2 regions of the Proteus vulgaris genome follow, and region 2 is predicted to be linked to the other one. Evidence: predicted binding sites of a transcription regulator. Region 2 holds the regulator's gene; the other holds the start of a gene.

Region 1 (9,904 bases), 1.4 Mb from region 2:
ATTCCTAGTTGGGATAACATTCTGTCTTTACGGCTCATTATGCTTACCTATCAAGTGTAGAACAACGGTACATAGTATCAGAGGGCATAAACTACGCCAATAAATAGCGTCGGTTTCTTTATATCTGATATCATGCGTCTTATGTTTTTTAAGGAGTAATAATCATAATGTCCTCACTGTCCCCTGCTAGCGAAGTTATTCTTCGTCACCTAGATCATTTCGCAGACAGGCATGTACTTATTGCAGGTGATCTTCAAGATACTTTTGCAGCACAGATCCAGGCGAAAAGTGTCAGAGCATATACAAACCAATATCACCAATGGTTACCATTACTAAAATCAATGGGTGATAATGCACTCTTCGGTTTAGTTGCAGATCAATCCTTTGTAAAATATTGCAATACCTTGATCTATTTTTGGCCTAAAAATAAAAACGAAGCCACTTTCCAACTGCGTAGCCTTTGCTCTAACTTACAAGTGGGTACTGAAATCTTTATCGTCGGTGAAAACCGTAGCGGTGTTAAAAGTGCAACCGAATTAATGAACGGTATCGCTAAACTTAAAAAAATAGATTCAGCACGCCGTTGTAGCTTATTTTTTGGTACACAAACATATCAAACACTGTTTGACCGTAATAACTGGTGGCAAACTTATCGCCATAACGATTTAACCGTAATGGCATTACCGGGTGTCTTTAGCCAAAATGCATTAGATGAAGGTAGCCGTTTATTACTTTCAACTTTTGATGATGCAATGGTTGGTGATTTACTAGATATGGCATGTGGTTGTGGTGTTCTTGCTACAGTATTAGGCAAGAAAAACCCAATGCTGAAACTCACTTTGTGTGATGTAAATGCAGCTGCAATTTCTTCCAGTATTGCGACATTAAATGTGAATGAATTAGAAGGCCGAGTGATTGCGAGTAATGTCTATTCTGCCGTTGAGGAAACTTATGATTGGATAATCTCAAATCCGCCTTTCCATGATGGTTTAGGTACAAGCTATACTGCTGCTGAAGATATTATTCGCCTTGCACCTAATTACCTAAAAAAAGGGGGAAAATTACGCATTGTAGCGAATTCATTTATCCCTTATCCAGACATTCTGGATCATGTATTTGGCTCTCATGAAGTGCTTGCATCAACAGGTAAATTTAAAGTTTACCAAGCCACCAAGAAAGATTAATCACAGGCCCTGTTATCTAAAACAGGGCTTTATTTTTGGGCTGATTTTAAGTGATAATTCAAGGTGTTTTATTTTTCATCACTAAGATAATTTAATGATAAAAAATAATTGACGCCAAAAATAAAAGGCCTAAAATTCGCCTCCTATCTACAAAGATAATGTTTAGATTGCGAGGGTGGCGGAATTGGTAGACGCGCTAGCTTCAGGTGTTAGTGTCCTTACGGACGTGGGGGTTCAAGTCCCCCTTTTCGCACCAAACACACTTTTTGTAGAGCTAAATAATTGAGTAAGACTGCGAGGATGGCGGAATTGGTAGACGCGCTAGCTTCAGGTGTTAGTGTTCTTACGGACGTGGGGGTTCAAGTCCCCCTCTTCGCACCACTCAATTAACCTTTCTTTTCCTTTGTTAACCCCCAGTTAATAATCCTTTATTGCTTTCTATTCATTATCCATAATATGTGGCTAACAGTGTCATTAAACTATAAGTCAACACAACTCCAGCAGGGATCATCACCCACATCTGCAATTTCTTATGGAATAACATCAATGTTGATAGCAGCATTGAAACAACTAAAACTAACGTAAATGCAGATGTTCCAGCAATAGAGTGCATAATGACGGTAAGTAAAGAAGAAACAGCTAACATTTCCCATAAACTGATACGAGATGTCCAAGAAGTGACTGGAGATAAACGTGTTGATTTAGCCATAATAACTCACCATTAATGATAATGATTTTCATTATTATATATAACACCGGTACTAAATCAACTTATATAAAGAAAAAAAACTCTCTATATCCTTAATTTTTAAAGGGTTAAAGCGTTTTCTACAATATAAAAAACGCCTTCTCATTCTCACGAAAAGGCGTTTGATTTTATCATGTTATTAATAAACGAAATTATGCGTTATTTGACTTTATAAAATAAAAGACCAAATGAATATCTTCTGGCTCTCTTTCATAAAGTTCAGGATCAGGAATATCAATTAAGCGGCACCCTAGATGCTGATAAAAATTCACACTATTTTCAGATGGTGTTGATGAGATATATAATCCATCCGCACCGTTTTCCTTCGCATATTTCACGCAATAGTCAAAGAGTATTCGTGCTAAACCTTGCCCACGTTGCTGGTGGCTAACATGTAAAAAAGAGAGTTGAAGTAGACTACCATTTTTACCGCGCTTTTTCGGATCAACACTTGCCGCTGCGACCAATCGATCACGCTCAAAAACGCCCCAAAAAGGCGCTCCTCGATCAAAGCTTTCAAGTAAAACAGGGGTGTAATGTTCCGTTTCACCTTCTGGCCAACCTTTCATATCAAAGCGTTGCTCTGATAAAAGCAACTTTCCTTCTTTTAATACATATAGTTTTTCAATAAGCTCAGTTCTATCGATTTCCCAAACTTGTGGAATTTCATTTCGTGTTAATTGACGAATAACATTTTTCATTATTAAAGATTAACCTGTTCTGATGATGATTCACTTCGTTCTAGTGCGTGGTAAGCCACCGCACAGAATAAGGAATTCAACCGTTTCATATCACCAAGCAAACTGGTATGCAGAGAACTAGTTTCAATGCTTTGCATATTATGCAAATGAAGACGTTCTACATGTGCAAACGAGTAACGTTGGTTGAGTAAACGGAAACGATGTTTTGCTCGACGTAACTTACGAGCATGTTCCATGTTGCCGGAAACAAATACCGACATCGCCAGATTCAGATTACTTTGCAGACGCTCAAGGAGTGTCTGTAATTCACGACGCCCTTCCTCCGATAAAAATAAGTGATGATTTAAACCTTTACTCACCACTTCAACTGACATGCGTGCAATAATAGCGGATGATTGTTGTAAATTCATCGCTGTATCAATAATTTCGGCCCAACGTCGAGAATCTTCAGTGCCCAGATCATGCTGTTGAATTTGCGCCATGTACAATTTAATACTGCTATGAAGCAATTCAACCTCTTCTTCTAACTGACTAATTTCCCTTTTCTGCTGACGATCACCTTCCATTAATGCAATAAAACGTTGCAACATTTGTTCTACAACATCACCTAATCGTAGTGATTCTCTAACCGCATTAGCGATAGCTAAAGATGGTGTATCAATAGCAGATTGATCCAAATAACGAGGCGCAACTTCAGATCCTGCGACTGGTAATTCCGGAATAAGTCTCTGACATAATTTTGCCATTATGCCGACAAAAGGGATCATCAATACACAGCGTGCAAGATTATAGATAACATGAAAATAGATAACGACTTCTGCTGGAGAAAAACCGTATTGCTGAATTTTATTCGCAATTAAGGTTATCCAAGGTAAAACCAGAAATGCACCAATCAATTTAAAAAATAGACTTCCTAATACAACTTGGCGAGAAACAACATTTTGTCCTCGGCTACTCATTAATGCCAGTAAACCACTACCAATATTAGAACCAATCACAATGCATAAGCTGATATACAAAGGCATTAACCCTGTTGCACTTAATGTCGCAGTTAATAACACTGCAGCAAGGCTTGAATAACTCACCATGGCAAACAAAGCGCCCACTAAGAGAGCTAAAACAGTGTCCCCACTTAATGATATAAAGATAGCTTGTACCGCACTCGCATGAGTAATTGGCTCTGCGGATGTCACGATAAGTTGCAAAGCGAGAATAATTAAACCAAGACCAATCCCTACACGCCCAAGTTGCCCAACTCGCTCTTTTTTACGACTTAAAAAAGTAATGACCCCAATAAGAATAAGAAGTGGAGATAACCAAGAGAGATCAAACGTCAGCACTCGTGCCATAAGTGCCGTACCTACATCCGCACCTAACATAATAACAAGTGCAGGTGTAATCGAAATAAGTCCTTGCGTCACAAAAGAGATAACCAAAAGTGCCGTTGCATTACTGCTCTGGACTAATGCCGTTACCCCAACCCCCGCAAGGAAAGCGTTGGATTTTTTATTAATACTTTTACCTAAAATGCGGCGCAAATCAGAGCCAAAGACACGCATGATCCCTGTACGAACAATATGTGTTCCCCAGACAAGAAGCGCGACTGATGAGAGTAAATGAAGCAGTGTCAGCATAGAAATAATAACCTTATTTTTATCGTTGTTTGTTTGACTCTGTTCTCCTTCAATCTCATAAAAAGAGAAAGACCATGAGCAGATAATACATCTGAGAAAAGATTTTTATTGGTAATACCTAAATAACGTAGAGTGTTATTAGATAAAAAGATATTGCAACTTAAGTGCAATAATCAATGGAGAAGTTGAGAATATTACATAGATATATTTGTAAATTCTGTTGATTATAACAGAGAATGTGTAATTTTCAAAATCAGACTATAAATAACCTATTGATTTATTATCATTTTATTTTCTTATATTTATTTTTAATAAAAAAACGCGACTAGAGGGTATCTCTCTGAGTCGCGCAAAAATACAACAATTTAGTAAGGCAATTCGACTACAAGTTCAGACAGACTACAGTATTAATTTAAATTTATTTCAGACCCATTGCATCACGCATTGTGAAGAATAAGTCTGTTTGGTCAGTTAATCCAACCACATTAGCCGCATGCGGACCATAAGCAGCCACACGCAATTGCGCACCAGTATGCTCTTGAGATTCTTCTTCCGAGTTACCGTAATTCACCACCATAACTGCGCCATCTTTAGTGATAAGCGCTTGTGTTAAGCCACTTGATTTCACATCCGCTTCAATAATCTGGCTTGAATGCGCATGGTCAGCGGTGACAATAATCAACGTATCACCGTTTTGTTTAGCAAAATCTAAACCGATCTGTACAGCTTCATCTAACGCAACAGTTTCACCTATTTGTCCACAAGGATTAGCATTATGATCTTGCTTATCAATAGAGGCACTTTCAACTTGTAAGAAGAAACCGTTTTCATTAGTTTTCAGTAAATCGATCGCTTTTTTAGTCATTTGTGCCAATGTTGGCGCATTAGGATCGAGTTTAGAGTTAGGTTTGCACTCTAATGGTGGATTATTGATATTGCCATGATAAACCGCTTTAGGACCTTCCCACGCAACAGCCATATTACCTTCATGGAATAAACCTAATACCGGTTTATCCTGATTTGCCAAAGTAATTGCGTCTAACGATTTTGCATCTTTGACGATTTGATAACCACGCTCAATAGCTTGTTGCTCTAACGTTTTACCTTTGTATTCCCCCACAGCGGCGGTTTGAGCGAAACTTTTTGCACCGCCCCCCAATGTAACGTCTGCACGAGTCACTAATAATTGCTCAGAGATAGAACCTTTGCCGCCATTTTCTAATGCATTAGTTGAGCATTTTTCTAAGGTTTCAACGGGACCATAACATTTACGTCCAGTGACATGAGAAAATAGTGCGGCAGGTGTCGCATCTTGAATTTCAGATGTAGTCACGTTCCCTGTTGCCTTTCCATTGGCTTTTGCTAATTCCAAAATGGTTTGGTGATCCTTACCAAATACATCAATCCCTAATGCACCATTATAAGTTTTCACACCAGAAGCCCATGCTGTTGCTGAGGCTGCCGAATCTGTTACATAGTTAGGTTTTTGTGTTTTTCTATCTAATGAATAGTGTGTGTATTGACCCGTCATCGGTAACGCATCAATGCCTTTAAAAAACCCGCCCGCACCTTCAGCGTAGTTACGTGCAACAGTGATTTCAGAATCCCCCATGCCATCACCAATAAAGAGGATCACATTTTTCGCTTGGTTATTATTTAAAGCTGCTTTTAATGCCTCAGTTTGATCTTGAGTCATACGGCGAGCACCACCAAATTCCGTGATATTACCTTTTGCTGCGCGATCTTGAGCCAAAATTGCATCAGCAGCAACGGGAGCTGCAAAAGAAGAGAAACTCGCACCAGCCAATAGCGTTGTTACAATAACGGATAAAATAGAACGTTGGTAACGATGAGACATAGCTTTTTCCTTGCACTCTAAAGTAAAAAAACAGGGTTAATGTTTTAAGTCAGAAAAAGCTTACGGCAGTTAAATGACAAAGAAATGAAGAGTAAAAGCGATTTTGATGACAGCTTTATGACAAGTTGGTGACAAAAAAGAAGCTTATACAATGTATTCTCATGTATAAGCTTCTCTTGTATTGAGATCGGATTTAAAAATATTAATTTTCTTGTGTTAATGCTTTTGCGCCCAAATACAGTGTTTCACACCAAGAAATATAATCATGCCCACTGGCCATTTCGAGTGATTGAACAGGATAGCCTTTTTGTTCTAAAACCTGTTTCAAGTGGCGATTATTATTTAAAATTCCTCCTTTATCACCACGACTTTCAAATAGCCCTGCTTCTAAGAAAAACTGTAATGGTTTTTTATCTGCTTGCTCAAATTGTCGAATAAGCCATTCAGGCTCTTCATTTTCAGGCGCCCACCAATAAGAGCCAGACATACTCAGCACTTTACCAAAGCGATCAGGGCGATTAAATGCGACCCATGAAGACGCTAATCCACCATAACTTGAGCCTGATACAATCGTTTCTTCTCCTGATATGTGAATACCTTTCTCTTTTTCTAGCCAAACAAATAATTCATCAGCCAAGAAACGATAAAAATCAGGATTTGGTGGTAATTCAACACTACGGCGATCACTATCAATACTATCAACAAATAGGATCATCATCGGTGCCAATTTTCCTTCCTCGATCTGTGTATCAAAAAACTTATCAATACCATATTGGCGACGATAAGTTTGACCATCAAATAATACGAGGATCCGTGGTGTTTCCATTTTTTGGGCTGGCAGGTAAAGTGCTATTTCACGATCATTATTTAAGATCTCACTGTGAAAGCGAACAATCTCTGTCTTGCCTTTCATTGTTCTATCAAGAATATCAGGCAATTTGCATTCACGCCTACTGTCTAACGACAATAAAGAAAAGTGATTATAGATATCCTCAGATTGACTTGGTGAATTTTGGGAATTAAACGGATCGGCTTGTGCCGTGGTTAAAATCGCACGACGTTGTTCAAAAGGCTCTGAGTTTTCAATAACAGGTACATCAGGCGCTAATTTATATTGCATTAATGTGTCGTTAGGCACGATATAACTGCGATACCAAATATCACTATTCGCTAAATTCGTTAACGGATCATGATTACCATCAGGTGATCCCAATAAATAAACATTCTTTTTGGCACCTTGCCATAGAAAGGTGACTCGCTTTTTATCATGATCATAAGGCTCAATCAGAGGAGCCCCTTCTTGGCGTATTTGTTGCCAAAATGCCTGAATATTTTTTTGATCAAGTTGTTTAGCGAGCGTTTGTAAACGAGGGCTAGTTGGTGCAATACCAGCATTTTTATCTAACGGTTGATAAGGTTGTGTTGTTAGCATGAATTGCCACTGCTTTTTAGCTTCACCTTGTGCAACTAATTGATAATTTGCCGTTTTAGGTAATAGAAAGCGTACTTTCTGTTGTCCATCAGCGGGAATATCCTTTAACAAACTACGAATATGAGTGCCGTTTTGTGTCTCTAACCGTAAGTTTTGTATCCCTTTTACGTTTAATTCAACATAACGTTGGCTTTCTAAATGAGCGGTAAAACACAACGTATTGTTGTTATCAAACTGACCTGTCATTTCTTTATTTTCAGTTACTGCTAAGCAACTTGCAAAGCTGGGAAAAGAGGCCATCAATGCGCATATCATCAGAGGAATTCTCACTTTATTTCTCATTATTAACTATTGTGAGAATCAATAGTAATGATAACTGTTATCAATTCAATAAAAATTAAGCGTGTACAAATTTATAATAAATTTAGTGCCTCAGTAAAAAATAATAAAAACCTCCCCAATCATTTTGGTTATTGAGGAGATTTCCTTTCTAAACTAATTAACGTTAAAACGCTCCCATTAACGCTCTTCTAGTGGATAGCTACGGAAACTCCATAGCCCTAATGCTTTTAAGCCATCACGATAAATGCCTTGTATATCTGATTTACTTGCCTTTTGTAATTCAGCTAATGGCTTATCTGGTGCAACAACGGTTAAATAAGTAATGTCACTTGGGCCACTTTGCCAGCTTGCAAGCGTGAAAATCGCATCGGCACGACGAACATGACTACCAGAGCTAATAATAACGGCTGTTTTAATACGATGTTTGGTTAAAGCATAACGGCTAAATAATGCATTTTCGACGGTTGTACGGGCATAGTTTTCTTGGAAAATACGCTCTGGTGCAATACCGTTTTTCACCAACCAATCCGCCATTAATTTGCCTTCCGTTTGATGTGCTTTTGGCACGCCCCCCGTAACGACAATCATAGCTTCAGGTAATTGTTTAGCCACTTCTAAAGTTTTATTTAAACGTTCAATTAAAATCTTATTCATTGTGCCATCGGGATTTAAAGCATAACCCAATGTCACAATCGCGTTGTTATCTTTGGTTTTATTTAGTTTTGCCAAATCTGCCGGTGTCAATTTATCACTTAAAGGCATTTTACTTACGCGATCAATCTCTGCAAAAAAGCGACTAATCTCTTCAGCTTTAGCTGGATTTAATGATTTCAATTTATTGAAATATGCTTCGCTCTCTTTATCTTTTCCTTCAAAACGAGTCCATGAAGTGACATAAATTAGCGCGTCAATATCATCAGGTGCTGCTTCTAAAATCTGTTTATAAATAGTAATCGCGCGAGGAACATCATTGTTATAGATATAAGCACTCGCGGTGCTAAATAATAAATCGAGACGGTAAGGTTCTAATTTATAAGCTTGTTGCAGTTTTTGTGCCACTATTTCCATATTTGATGGCAATTTTCCCGTAAATCCTGCATCTGACACTCGTGCCGGAGATTTAAAGGCATCTAACGCATCTTGGATCAAACTATCAACCGTTTGGCGCTGTGAGACATACTGCTGATAGCTATTATCTGGTTGATGAACTTTTTGATAAGCCAATGCAGTTGATGAGACGGTAAAACCTAAAGCGGCAATCGCTAACGAAATGACTGTTTTCTTGATATGAAGTGAAACACGGGAAGGTTGCGCCATTATCTTGTCCTTTTACGAAAAATAGTCTGCTTCTTCACTTGAACGAATGAAGATAGAGAGTGTGACTCCTCACACCTAATGGCAAAAGAAATACACACCGATAAATCTATACCTGTTATCTATAATAGAGATCCCTACATTAATTTTCAGTAACCTTTTTCACCTTATTGAAAAAAATAGCATTATTACGTAGATAGCTTATTTGACAGATTTTTTTATATATTTTTATCTTTTGGTAAGTGATTTTGTTCTGATAGTGCATCAGTGGCAAAGAATAATAAATAAAAGGGAATTACTCTGAGAGGAAAGTGTTGAGTTTTGAGTTTTGAGATCTGTGATTATTTTTATCCTTAAATATAAAACGCCCCTTAAGGCGTTTTATATTTATGTATTTACTCAATATGCTTTGATTGCATCATCAATAATTCTCTGACTAATTCAACGCAACTTAAGAAGCGCTCATCATAATCAGGTGAGTTAACTTTGATATACTCAATATTGTTTTTATCTAGCATTTCCATCAGTAAAGTTTGGAAGAGTCGACGATCTTTATCACTGCCTAAACTGCGTAAACCATCCGCTACCCATGGCGTGTTATTTTCTAAAACAATCACTAAATCAAAACGGTACTCATCAATAAGTGCTTGTACGAAAGGGTGTTCTTTACCTTCATAACGTAAACAAAATG
Region 2 (9,904 bases):
AATCCGTTATGCCATGATCCATGATGAGACGCTTTGTAATGGTTGTAATATTTGTGCCACTGCATGCCGTCGATTAAATAAAGTTCCAACAGGAATGGCAAGAATGGATATTGCTCATATTCCATTAAGCCTAAAAGAAGACAACGATAAGTACCATTTCTTTAGACACTCTTGCCAGCAATGTGAAGACGCTCCTTGTATTCCTGTATGCCCTACAGGTGCATCTTGGCGTGATGAAACCAATGGTATTGTGCGTGTAGATAAAGAGAAATGTATTGGCTGTAGCTACTGTATATCAGCATGTCCATACCAAGTACGTTATCTTAACCCAGTGACACATGTTGCTGATAAATGTGATTTTTGTCTTGAGTCTCGATTACAAAAAGGTTTCCCACCAATTTGTGTGAGTGCTTGTCCACAAAATGCCTTGTTATTTGGTAGAGAAGACAGCCCTCAAATTCAAGAATGGCTTAAAACACACGATTATTATATTTATCAACTTGATGGTGTAGGAAAACCCCATCTCTATCGCCGTGTAGGGCCTCACGTTCAAGAGGAGGGTAAAGTATGAGTATCGTCAATACCATGCCAGACAGTGCCCAGTTCCAAGCTGCACTAAAAGAGTATGTTTTAATTTATACACCAGATTATTTACCGCTTTGGCTTATTGTTGCGGGTGTATTATTCGTTGGCATGCTACTCGTGCTCGCACTTCATGGTTTTTTACGCTATCGCTTTGCTACACCACATGGTCAATCACATAAAGAAGAGAAGCTCTACCTTTACTCTAAAGCCGTACGTTTATGGCATTGGAGTAACGCCTCTTTATTTATTTTATTGCTTCTTAGCGGTGGCATTAACCATTTCGCCCTACTTTCTGCTCACGATACAGCGTTATTAGTCAGTGTGCATGAAATCTGTGGTTATCTTCTCTTGGTGTGCTGGTTATCTTTTGTATTCATTAATCTTGTCGGCGGTAATGGTAAATTTTATCGCATTGATGGTAAAAACTGGTTTCAACGTGCTTTTATGCAAACCCGTTTTTATCTCTATGGAATTATTAAAGGAGAAGATCACCCTTTCCCAGCAACGCCAAATGTGAAATTTAACCCACTGCAACAAATGGCTTATTTAGGTGTGATGTATGCATTAGTTCCACTCCTTTTGATAACCGGTGTTTTACTTCAAAATCCAGCATTTATTCCTGCTGATGCCGTAATGTTTAAAGCTTGGTTATTAATCGCGCACCAAATATTAGCAGTATGTAGTGTCTTTTTTATTATTGGTCACCTTTATCTGTGTACAACAGGAAAAACACCATTCCAAACATTTCGCAGTATGGTTGACGGTTACCATAGACACTAATTAATACATGGATTAAGGAGCTTATATGTCAGTCCCTTCAAAGGAAAATATTAGATTAACAAAAGAAGACTTACGACAACTGCATGTTTCAACTTCGCTTTATCGTTGGTTTTTACGTTATTTTCCTGATGGAGGCACTTACGGTGCTATTCATAGTGAGTTAATAAAACAGCGCCGTACACAGTGGATAGAAAGCTTTATTCAATATATTTATTTACGTCATTTTAGTGAAGCCTCCTTTGCCAAACAGGAACAAGAAGTGATGGAAAACATCTTGTTCCTGCTCGGCAATGAACAACAGCAAGGCGTGACATTACAACGTCTGCCCTATCACAACACTTTGCCAGCTTCTGAAAATATTCAATTTTCTACCGAATGGCATCAATTGATCTTAAAAAGTCAGCAACTAAGCACTGATCTCGCTTTGTGTGGCAATAATAACATCGTGGCTTTTTCTGGTGATGAAAATAGCATTTCCAACACAGGTTATAGCAATCAATTGATGAATACTGGTTTTGCAGGGAAAGTGTGTAATACAGGAAATCAGTGTCGTATTGGTAGTTTAGGTGGACGCTCTCGTATTTGTAATAGTGGCAATGATGTCAAAATTTATGCCTCAGGTAATGGCGTTCATATCGCCAATAGCGGTATGCGTAATTTTATTACAGCCTCTCAAGATCGAGCAAAAGTCACCAATACAGGTGATTTAGCGCAAATCAATGTTACAGGAAATAACTCTGTAGCCATTAATACAGGTGATAACTGTAAAGTCACGGTATCTGGCGACGACAGTATTTGTATCTCAACAGGTGATCTCCATCAGTTCTGCTTAGGAAAAGGCGGTAGTGCAGTTATTGCTTATCATGACGGCAATCGTACTCGTTTTAAGATCTTCTATGAAGGTGAAGATGGGATCGTCGCTGGTATTCATTACTATTTAGATGAAGACCAGCATCCTGTTGCACAGAAAACAGAACTCGACTTCTGTTAATTAATACCTCAAATATATATCATTAAAAAAGGGAAACTTTCGTTTCCCTGTTTATTTTTACAATCAATATACTTTATTACTTATTAATGGCTTCAGTATGGATCACTTTTTTACTCTGTGAGCCTGCCACTTTATCGTAAATACCACAGACAACAATCGTCACTAATACTGGGATCAACCACGCTAAACCTTGCTCACTCAACGGTAGTTTTGTCGCCCATTCTGGTAATAAGTGTTTCAAATAATCAGATGCTTTAATGGCATCAAAAATGCCGAAAAACAAACTAACCGCCATTGCTGGTGCGATAATACGGCTTGGATTATTCCACAGGCGTAATGTGAAACTCATTAAAATAATCACAATACAAGGTGGATAAATCATAATCAGCACAGGGATAGAAAACGCGATCAGTTTGCTCAAGCCTAAGTTTGAAACAACAGCTGAGAATATCGCTAAAATCAACACTAATACACGATAAGAGATAGGCAAATAACGGCTAAAGAACTCTGCACATGCACAGGTTAAACCAACCGCTGTCACCATACAGGCTAAGAAGATCAAGACAGCTAAGAAGAAGCTACCAAAGTTACCGAACGTATATTGAACATAAGCATGTAGAATATCTGCACCATCTTGAGCGCCCGGAATAATGCTGCCACTGCTAGAGCCTAATTTAAATAAACTCAAATAAATTGCAGTTAATAATATACCTGCAATAATTCCCGCCCACATAGTATAACGCGTCAACAGCGATGAATTATCAATACCTCGAGAGCGAGCCGCATTAACAATCACGATACCAAAAACCATAGCCCCCAATGTATCCATGGTGAGGTAACCGTTAATAAAGCCCTGAGTTAATGCCATATCTCGATAAGCTTCTGTAGCAGGAATAGCACCACCAGCAGGCCAAAATATCGCGGCAACACCTAATACCGCCAATGCCAAAATTTTAATCGGTGCCAATATATGACCAACACTATCTAGTAATTTCCCCGGATAAAGCGAAATACCAATAACAATTAAAAAATAGACAATACTATAAATCAGCAATGACATTTCAGTATCACCCACTAAAGGAGCAATACCCACTTTAAAAGAGACGGTTGCAGTACGTGGTGTTGCGAAAAGAGGACCAACAGCAAGATAAGCAACAATTGCTAATAACAGCCCCATTGATTTACCAATAGGTGTACTTAATGCTTCAATGCCTCCACCAACTTTAGCTAATGCAACGATGGTTAATACAGGTAAACCAACACCAGTAATAAGAAAGCCGATTGCAGCTGTCCAAACAAATTCACCGGATTGTAAACCCACCATAGGAGGAAAAATAATGTTGCCAGCACCGACAAAAAGGGCAAAGGTCATAAACCCTAATGCCAGAATATCTCTGGAAGTTAATCTATGTGCCATAAGTTTTGTTAATATGTAGTTACAATAATGGTTAAATAGCGCCAAGATGGCGCAACATAAAATCAACAATATCTATTTGAGCTCATATCATTATTATTCAGGATAATATCCACATATAATCATTTCATGCAGAGCAATTAGGTATCAAATAGAAAAAATTGCCGATAACTGGGCACAAGTAAAACTTTTATAATGAAAAAAGGCAATAGCCAATCCAAAAACCAGAATAATCATCTAAACTATTTTTCAGAGGTAGTTATAACTATCATATATCACCGAATATACATGATATGATTTGTGCATTTTATCACCAATAATATTGGTCATTAGCCATATTTAAAGTTCTTATTAATTAATAATATTAAAATTTAACGCTACGATATTAGTTTTTATTGACATCGAAAAGAGTGATAAAAAGACAAAAAGCCTTTATCACTAATTAAACATTAGATGATAAAGGCTTTAAATAGAAAAGCTGATTAGTGTACTTTTTTAGCAGATAGTAAGGTTTGAGGCAGAATAAAAGAAAACGTACTTCCACTCCCAACTTTACTTTCAATATTCAATTGTGAATGATGATGAAGCAGTGATTTTTTCACAATTGCCAACCCTAATCCTGTACCACCAGAATGACGAGAGCGTGCCTTATCAACACGGTAAAAACGTTCTGTTAAACGTGTTAAGTGTTCAGCACTGATCCCTGAGCCATTGTCGGAGACACTAAATAACATACCTTGAGGAATTTTCTTCCAGCTGACTTTTATTGTTGTGCCTTCTTCTGTGTGATTAATCGCGTTATAGACTAAATTAGAAACGGCACTACGCAATTGCTCTTCATTACCACGTACAGCCCACTGTTCATCAATATCAAAGGTAATATGATGTTGGCCTTGGCTTAGTGAGTTTGCCTCTTGTTGCAATAAAGTTAAAATGGCGGGTATATCGACAATCTTATTTAAATCAATATGAGGAGCTGATTCAATACGGGAAAGTTGTAAGAGCTGCTTTACCAACGTATCCATCCGTTTAGCTTGTTCCTGCATTGTCATTATCGCTTTATGTTCTGCGGGTTTTTCTGCACTATTTTCTTCCATCATTTCAAGATAGCCTTGAATAACGGTTAAAGGCGTTCTTAATTCGTGGCTCACGTTGGCAAAAAAATCACGTCGTGCATTTTCTAGTTTATTTTTTTCTGTCACATCTCGCGCTACCATTAGGCGCTGATCTTCGCTATATGGCATCACACGAAATTCCACAATAGAGCCATTATTAAGAGAAATCGTTAAAGGGTGACTAAAATCGCCTGCGGTAAAATAGTGCAAGAAATCTGGGTAACGTAATAAATTAAAAATATTTTGCCCGTTGTCTTCTGGCCAGCGAAAACCTAATAAATGTTGAGCTAAGCTGTTACACCAAAAAATATTACCTTCATTGGTCATCATTACAACCGCATCAGGTAGGCTTTCAGCCCCGCTTCTAAAACGCTTAATTAAATCACCTAATTCTCGACGTCGCTTACGATTACGTTGCTGTGTTTGTCGAATACCATAAAAAATAGGCTCCCATCCTCCTCTGCCTTCGGGGGGTAAGACTGAGCGATCGAGCCATAACCATTTAGACAATTTCATCAAATTATAAGCATGCCAAACCAAAGCACTAAGAAGTGATACCACCAGTAGCCAAGGAAGATGGCCAATAAAAAGCGATAATACAAAGGCAGGTAAGCAAAATAGACATAGCCCCCAGACGAGGGCTTTCCATGATAGTCGTTCTAACACCTGACGATTACTCCCATATTGACTTAGAAACGGGCAGAGAAGCGATATCCCGTTCCACGTACTGTTTGTATCATTCGGTCATGACCATCTTCTTCAATGGCTTTACGTAAACGACGAATATGCACATCCACAGTACGGTCTTCGACATAAACATTCGTTCCCCAAACATAGTTTAGCAGTTGTTCTCTGCTATATACGCGTTCAGGATGAGTCATAAAAAAGTGCAGGAGTTTAAATTCGGTAGGCCCCATATCAATCGGTTTATCTTGACTCGTTACTCGATGAGAAACAGGATCAAGCGATAATCCATTGAATTCAATGATATCTTCCGCTGACATCGGTGATAAACGTCGTAAAATTGCCTTCACACGGGCGACAAGCTCTTTAGGTGAAAAGGGCTTGATAACATAATCATCAGCTCCCGTTTCTAAGCCTTGGACTTTATCTTCTTCTTCCCCTTTTGCCGTTAACATAATAATAGGGATGTCACGAGTATTACTCTCTCGCTTCATCTGTTTTATTACCTGTAAACCGGAGCCTCCGGGGATCATCCAATCTAATAAAACCAGATCAGGGTAAGGATCGATAAGAAAACTCAATGCAGAATCATAATCTTCTGCTTCAATTGGTTGAAAACCATTTTGTTCTAAAACAAAACAGATCATCTCTCGAATTGCGGTTTCATCTTCAACAACAAGAATACGCCTTGCCATACTCTATCCTGTGTAATGTATATAGAGGGTCAAAATGATTATGATGCAGTTTTATGACAGATTTATGACTAACCTTAACATTACTGAAATACCATGGTGTTGTTAAGGTAAATAAATCATTTTTTGGTGAAAAATCGCTCAAAAAAAGGCTTACTGTTGAGTTTTCACTAAAAAAGCAAGGTGCGCTATACTCTGAGCAAATAAAAAAGAGGGATAGCAATGCGGATTATTCACACATCAGACTGGCATTTAGGGCAATATTTTTTTACTAAAACCCGCGCACAAGAACATCAACAATTTCTTGATTGGTTATTAGTACAAATTAAGGTTCATCAAGTTGATGCCCTAATTGTTGCTGGTGATATATTTGATACTGGCTCACCCCCAAGCTATGCCAGAGAGCTGTATAATCGCTTTGTTGTTGCAATGAGAGACACACAATGCCAATTAGTTATTTTAGGTGGCAATCACGATTCCGTCGCAACACTCAATGAATCTAAATCACTATTGGCATGTTTAAATACCACTGTTATTGCCAGTGTTCATACCGAAACGCCGCAAGCACCGTTAATTCTTCGTCAAAAAGATAACGCGCCAGGAGCATTACTGTGTGCGATCCCCTATCTACGCCCTAGAGATATGATAACTAGCCGAAGTGGGCAATCCGGTGCTGAAAAACAAAACGCGCTAAAAGAAGCGATTGCTGATTATTATCAAGTTCAATATCAAGCAGCTCTCGATTTACGTGAACAATTGAACGCCAAGATCCCTATTATTGCGACAGGCCATCTGACAACGATTGGTGCAAGTGTGAGCGATTCTGTACGTGAAATATATATCGGTACTTTAGAAGCCTTCTCTGCAACCCTATTTCCTGAATTTGATTATATTGCTCTTGGCCATATTCATCGCCCTCAAGTGGTGAATAAATCAGGACATATTCGTTACAGTGGTTCACCAATTCCTTTAAGTTTTGATGAGAGTGGACAACAAAAAAGTGTCTGCCTTATCGATTTTGAGCAAGATAAATTAGCTGAGCTTACGCTACTCCCTATCCCCGAATTCCAGCTATTGCGTACAATTGCAGGATCATTAAAAGAAATAGCCACACAGCTTGAAAATTTTAAAAACCAATATGCTGAAACAGAGACGACTATCTGGTTGGATATTGAAGTTTCTACACAAGATTATCTCAGTGATATACAAACTCGTATTCAAGAGTTAACTAACAACCCACTTTTTGATGTGGTTTTATTAAGAAGATCTAGAAAACAACGCCAAGTGCTCACTCAAAATGAAAAAGAAACACTGACAGAATTAACGGTCTATGATGTTTTTGAAAGACGTTTAGAACAACATGAGTTTGATTCAGAAGAAACTAAAACGCGATTAACCACATTATTTAAACAAGCAGTTGAAATGGCAGAACAAGAGGATAACGAAGTAAAATGAAAATCTTAAGTCTGCGCTTTAAAAATATTAACTCCTTAAAAGGTGAATGGAAAATCAACTTTAACCAAGAGCCTTTTGTTAGCAACGGATTGTTTGCGATTACAGGCCCTACCGGTGCGGGAAAAACCACCCTTTTAGATGCCATTAGTTTAGCGCTTTATCATAGAACCCCTCGATTAGATAAAGTAACACAATCTCAAAATGAATTAATGACGCGCCATACCGCAGAGTGTTTAGCCGAAGTTGAATTTGAAGTCAAAGGTGTCGCTTATCGTGCATTTTGGGAACAACGCCGTGCTAATTATAAAGAAGATGGCAATCTTCAGGCACCACAAGCTGAACTCGTCAAAATAAATATCACTGGGGGGGAAGACAAAATATTAGCGAGCAAGATAAGCCAAGTAAAAGAGATGATCATTAATATTACAGGGCTGGATTTTGACCGATTTACTAAATCAATGTTGCTTTCACAAGGACAATTTGCAGCATTTCTTAATGCAGATGACAAATCTCGCGCGGAGTTACTCGAAGAACTCACTGGTACAGATATTTATCGTCATATTTCCCAATCAATCTTTAAACATTGGCGAGAAGAAGAACAAACGTTAAAAACACTCAAGCAACAGGCTGAAATGATGGCATTATTAGATGAAAATGCCCGCCAAGCTTTATTAACGGAACAAACAGATCTTTTTGCTAAAGAGAGCCTCTTACAAAAAGAACAACAGGAATATCAAGTAGCAAAACAGTGGCAAGAAAAAGAGATTGAACTCAATAAAAACAAAACTTTTGCGCAAACTGAGGTTAATTTAGCACAAGAAGCATTAGTGGCAGCAAAACCTGATATTCAACGTCTTGAAAATAGTGAACCTGCAGAAAAAATTCGCCCGATTTATGATGAAAAAAATCGCCTATTAAAAGAACAAGCCTATATTGAGTCGCAACTCTTAGCATTAAAGGCCGAAAAACAGCTTATTGAGCAACAAAGCCAACCAATTAATCAGCATTTAACCGAAGCACGTAACACATTTAAACAACACGATGAGAAGAAACAGCAAATATTACAACTTATTCGTGAAAAAGTGGCGCCATTAGATAATCAATTAGCCTTGCTACAACAAGATATTTCAGCAAAAACACAACAAAAAAATGCATTCGAAAAAACACAATCAGAATATCTGGAAAAAATTCAATCAACAGCACACCAACTAACAACATCACAAAAACAAGCCAGTGAATTAAATGATTATTTAAACCAACATACGGCTTATGCTCAACTTGCTGAAAATCTACCTTTATGGCAACGCTATTTTGAGCAATATGATGAAATCACAGAAAAATATTTTGTGAGCAAAAAGAGTGAAAAAACAGAGCAAGAAAAAGAACACACTCTCAAACTCGGCTTAGAAAAAGCAACTAAAGCGCTAGAGCAACAACAGCACAGTCTTAATTTACAGCAACAGCAATTAAAGGAGTTGGAAACACAACTTGAGCAACAAAATAAAGCTGATGCCATTACAGCTATCCCTTCTCGTTTACAGCAAATATCACAACAAAGAAATGCCCTTGCTAAACTGATGGGATTACAAGCTCAATTACAACGAGCGATAAAAGCAGAACATCAGTACCAAAGAACTCTGTCAGATAATCAGCAAAAAATAGTTATGTTGACTGAGAGTATTCACAAAAATGATATTGTTTTAAAAGAGAAAGAACAGCATCTTAAAGATTTAAATGATAATTATCTTTTAATACGAAAGTTAGCAGAATATGAAGAAGAGAGACAACGTTTAGTTAAAGACACCCCATGTCCTGTTTGTGGTTCAACGGAACATCCTTATGTTGAAAAATATAAGGAAATTAAACCAGACGAAACAAAAACACGATTAGATCTTTTAACGCAACAAGTTCATACATTAACAATAGAGTTAGTGGAACAAAAAACACAATGCGCTAACTATCAAGCCCAAAACAAAAAACTCAATGAAGATAGTGAACAACTCACCCAAGATATAACGACATTAAAACAACAATGGCAAACCTTAGCCCAAACACACGCATTGCCTGATGTTGACTGCAAAGAAGATACTTTAACTCAATTAGATGCCAAGCTTGAAAAAGAAGATAATTTGCTGACGCAAAAACGAGTAAATTACCAAGCATTAGAAGCAAAACTTCAGCAAGAATA

The links. The regulator PhoB, encoded in region 2, activates phosphate uptake and scavenging genes when phosphate is short. The targets are predictions, from matches to a motif close to CTGTCATAAAACTGNCNNAT.
Region 1: a site for PhoB is predicted at 6,230-6,249, ahead of phoA (alkaline phosphatase). Genes of this name have one in related genera too.

The regions. Positions count from the first base shown of each region.
Region 1 is NZ_CP090064.1:3,713,017-3,722,920, forward strand. It holds gene LW139_RS17710 (DNA polymerase III subunit psi) at 1-38, opposite strand, end outside; gene rsmC (16S rRNA (guanine(1207)-N(2))-methyltransferase RsmC) at 168-1,184, shown strand; tRNA gene LW139_RS17720 (tRNA-Leu) at 1,354-1,440, shown strand; tRNA gene LW139_RS17725 (tRNA-Leu) at 1,479-1,565, shown strand; gene LW139_RS17730 (DUF1435 family protein) at 1,630-1,893, opposite strand; gene LW139_RS17735 (GNAT family N-acetyltransferase) at 2,085-2,633, opposite strand; gene LW139_RS17740 (Na/Pi cotransporter family protein) at 2,636-4,267, opposite strand; gene phoA (alkaline phosphatase) at 4,686-6,125, opposite strand; gene LW139_RS17750 (alpha/beta hydrolase-fold protein) at 6,328-7,857, opposite strand; gene LW139_RS17755 (ElyC/SanA/YdcF family protein) at 8,077-9,216, opposite strand; gene nadR (multifunctional transcriptional regulator/nicotinamide-nucleotide adenylyltransferase/ribosylnicotinamide kinase NadR) at 9,609-9,904, opposite strand, start outside.
Region 2 is NZ_CP090064.1:727,847-737,750, reverse strand. It holds gene LW139_RS03490 (4Fe-4S dicluster domain-containing protein) at 1-571, shown strand, start outside; gene phsC (thiosulfate reductase cytochrome B subunit) at 568-1,365, shown strand; gene ydhT (protein YdhT) at 1,391-2,356, shown strand; gene brnQ (branched-chain amino acid transport system II carrier protein) at 2,433-3,773, opposite strand; gene phoR (phosphate regulon sensor histidine kinase PhoR) at 4,253-5,551, opposite strand; gene phoB (phosphate regulon transcriptional regulator PhoB) at 5,575-6,264, opposite strand; gene sbcD (exonuclease subunit SbcD) at 6,484-7,716, shown strand; gene LW139_RS03455 (AAA family ATPase) at 7,713-9,904, shown strand, end outside.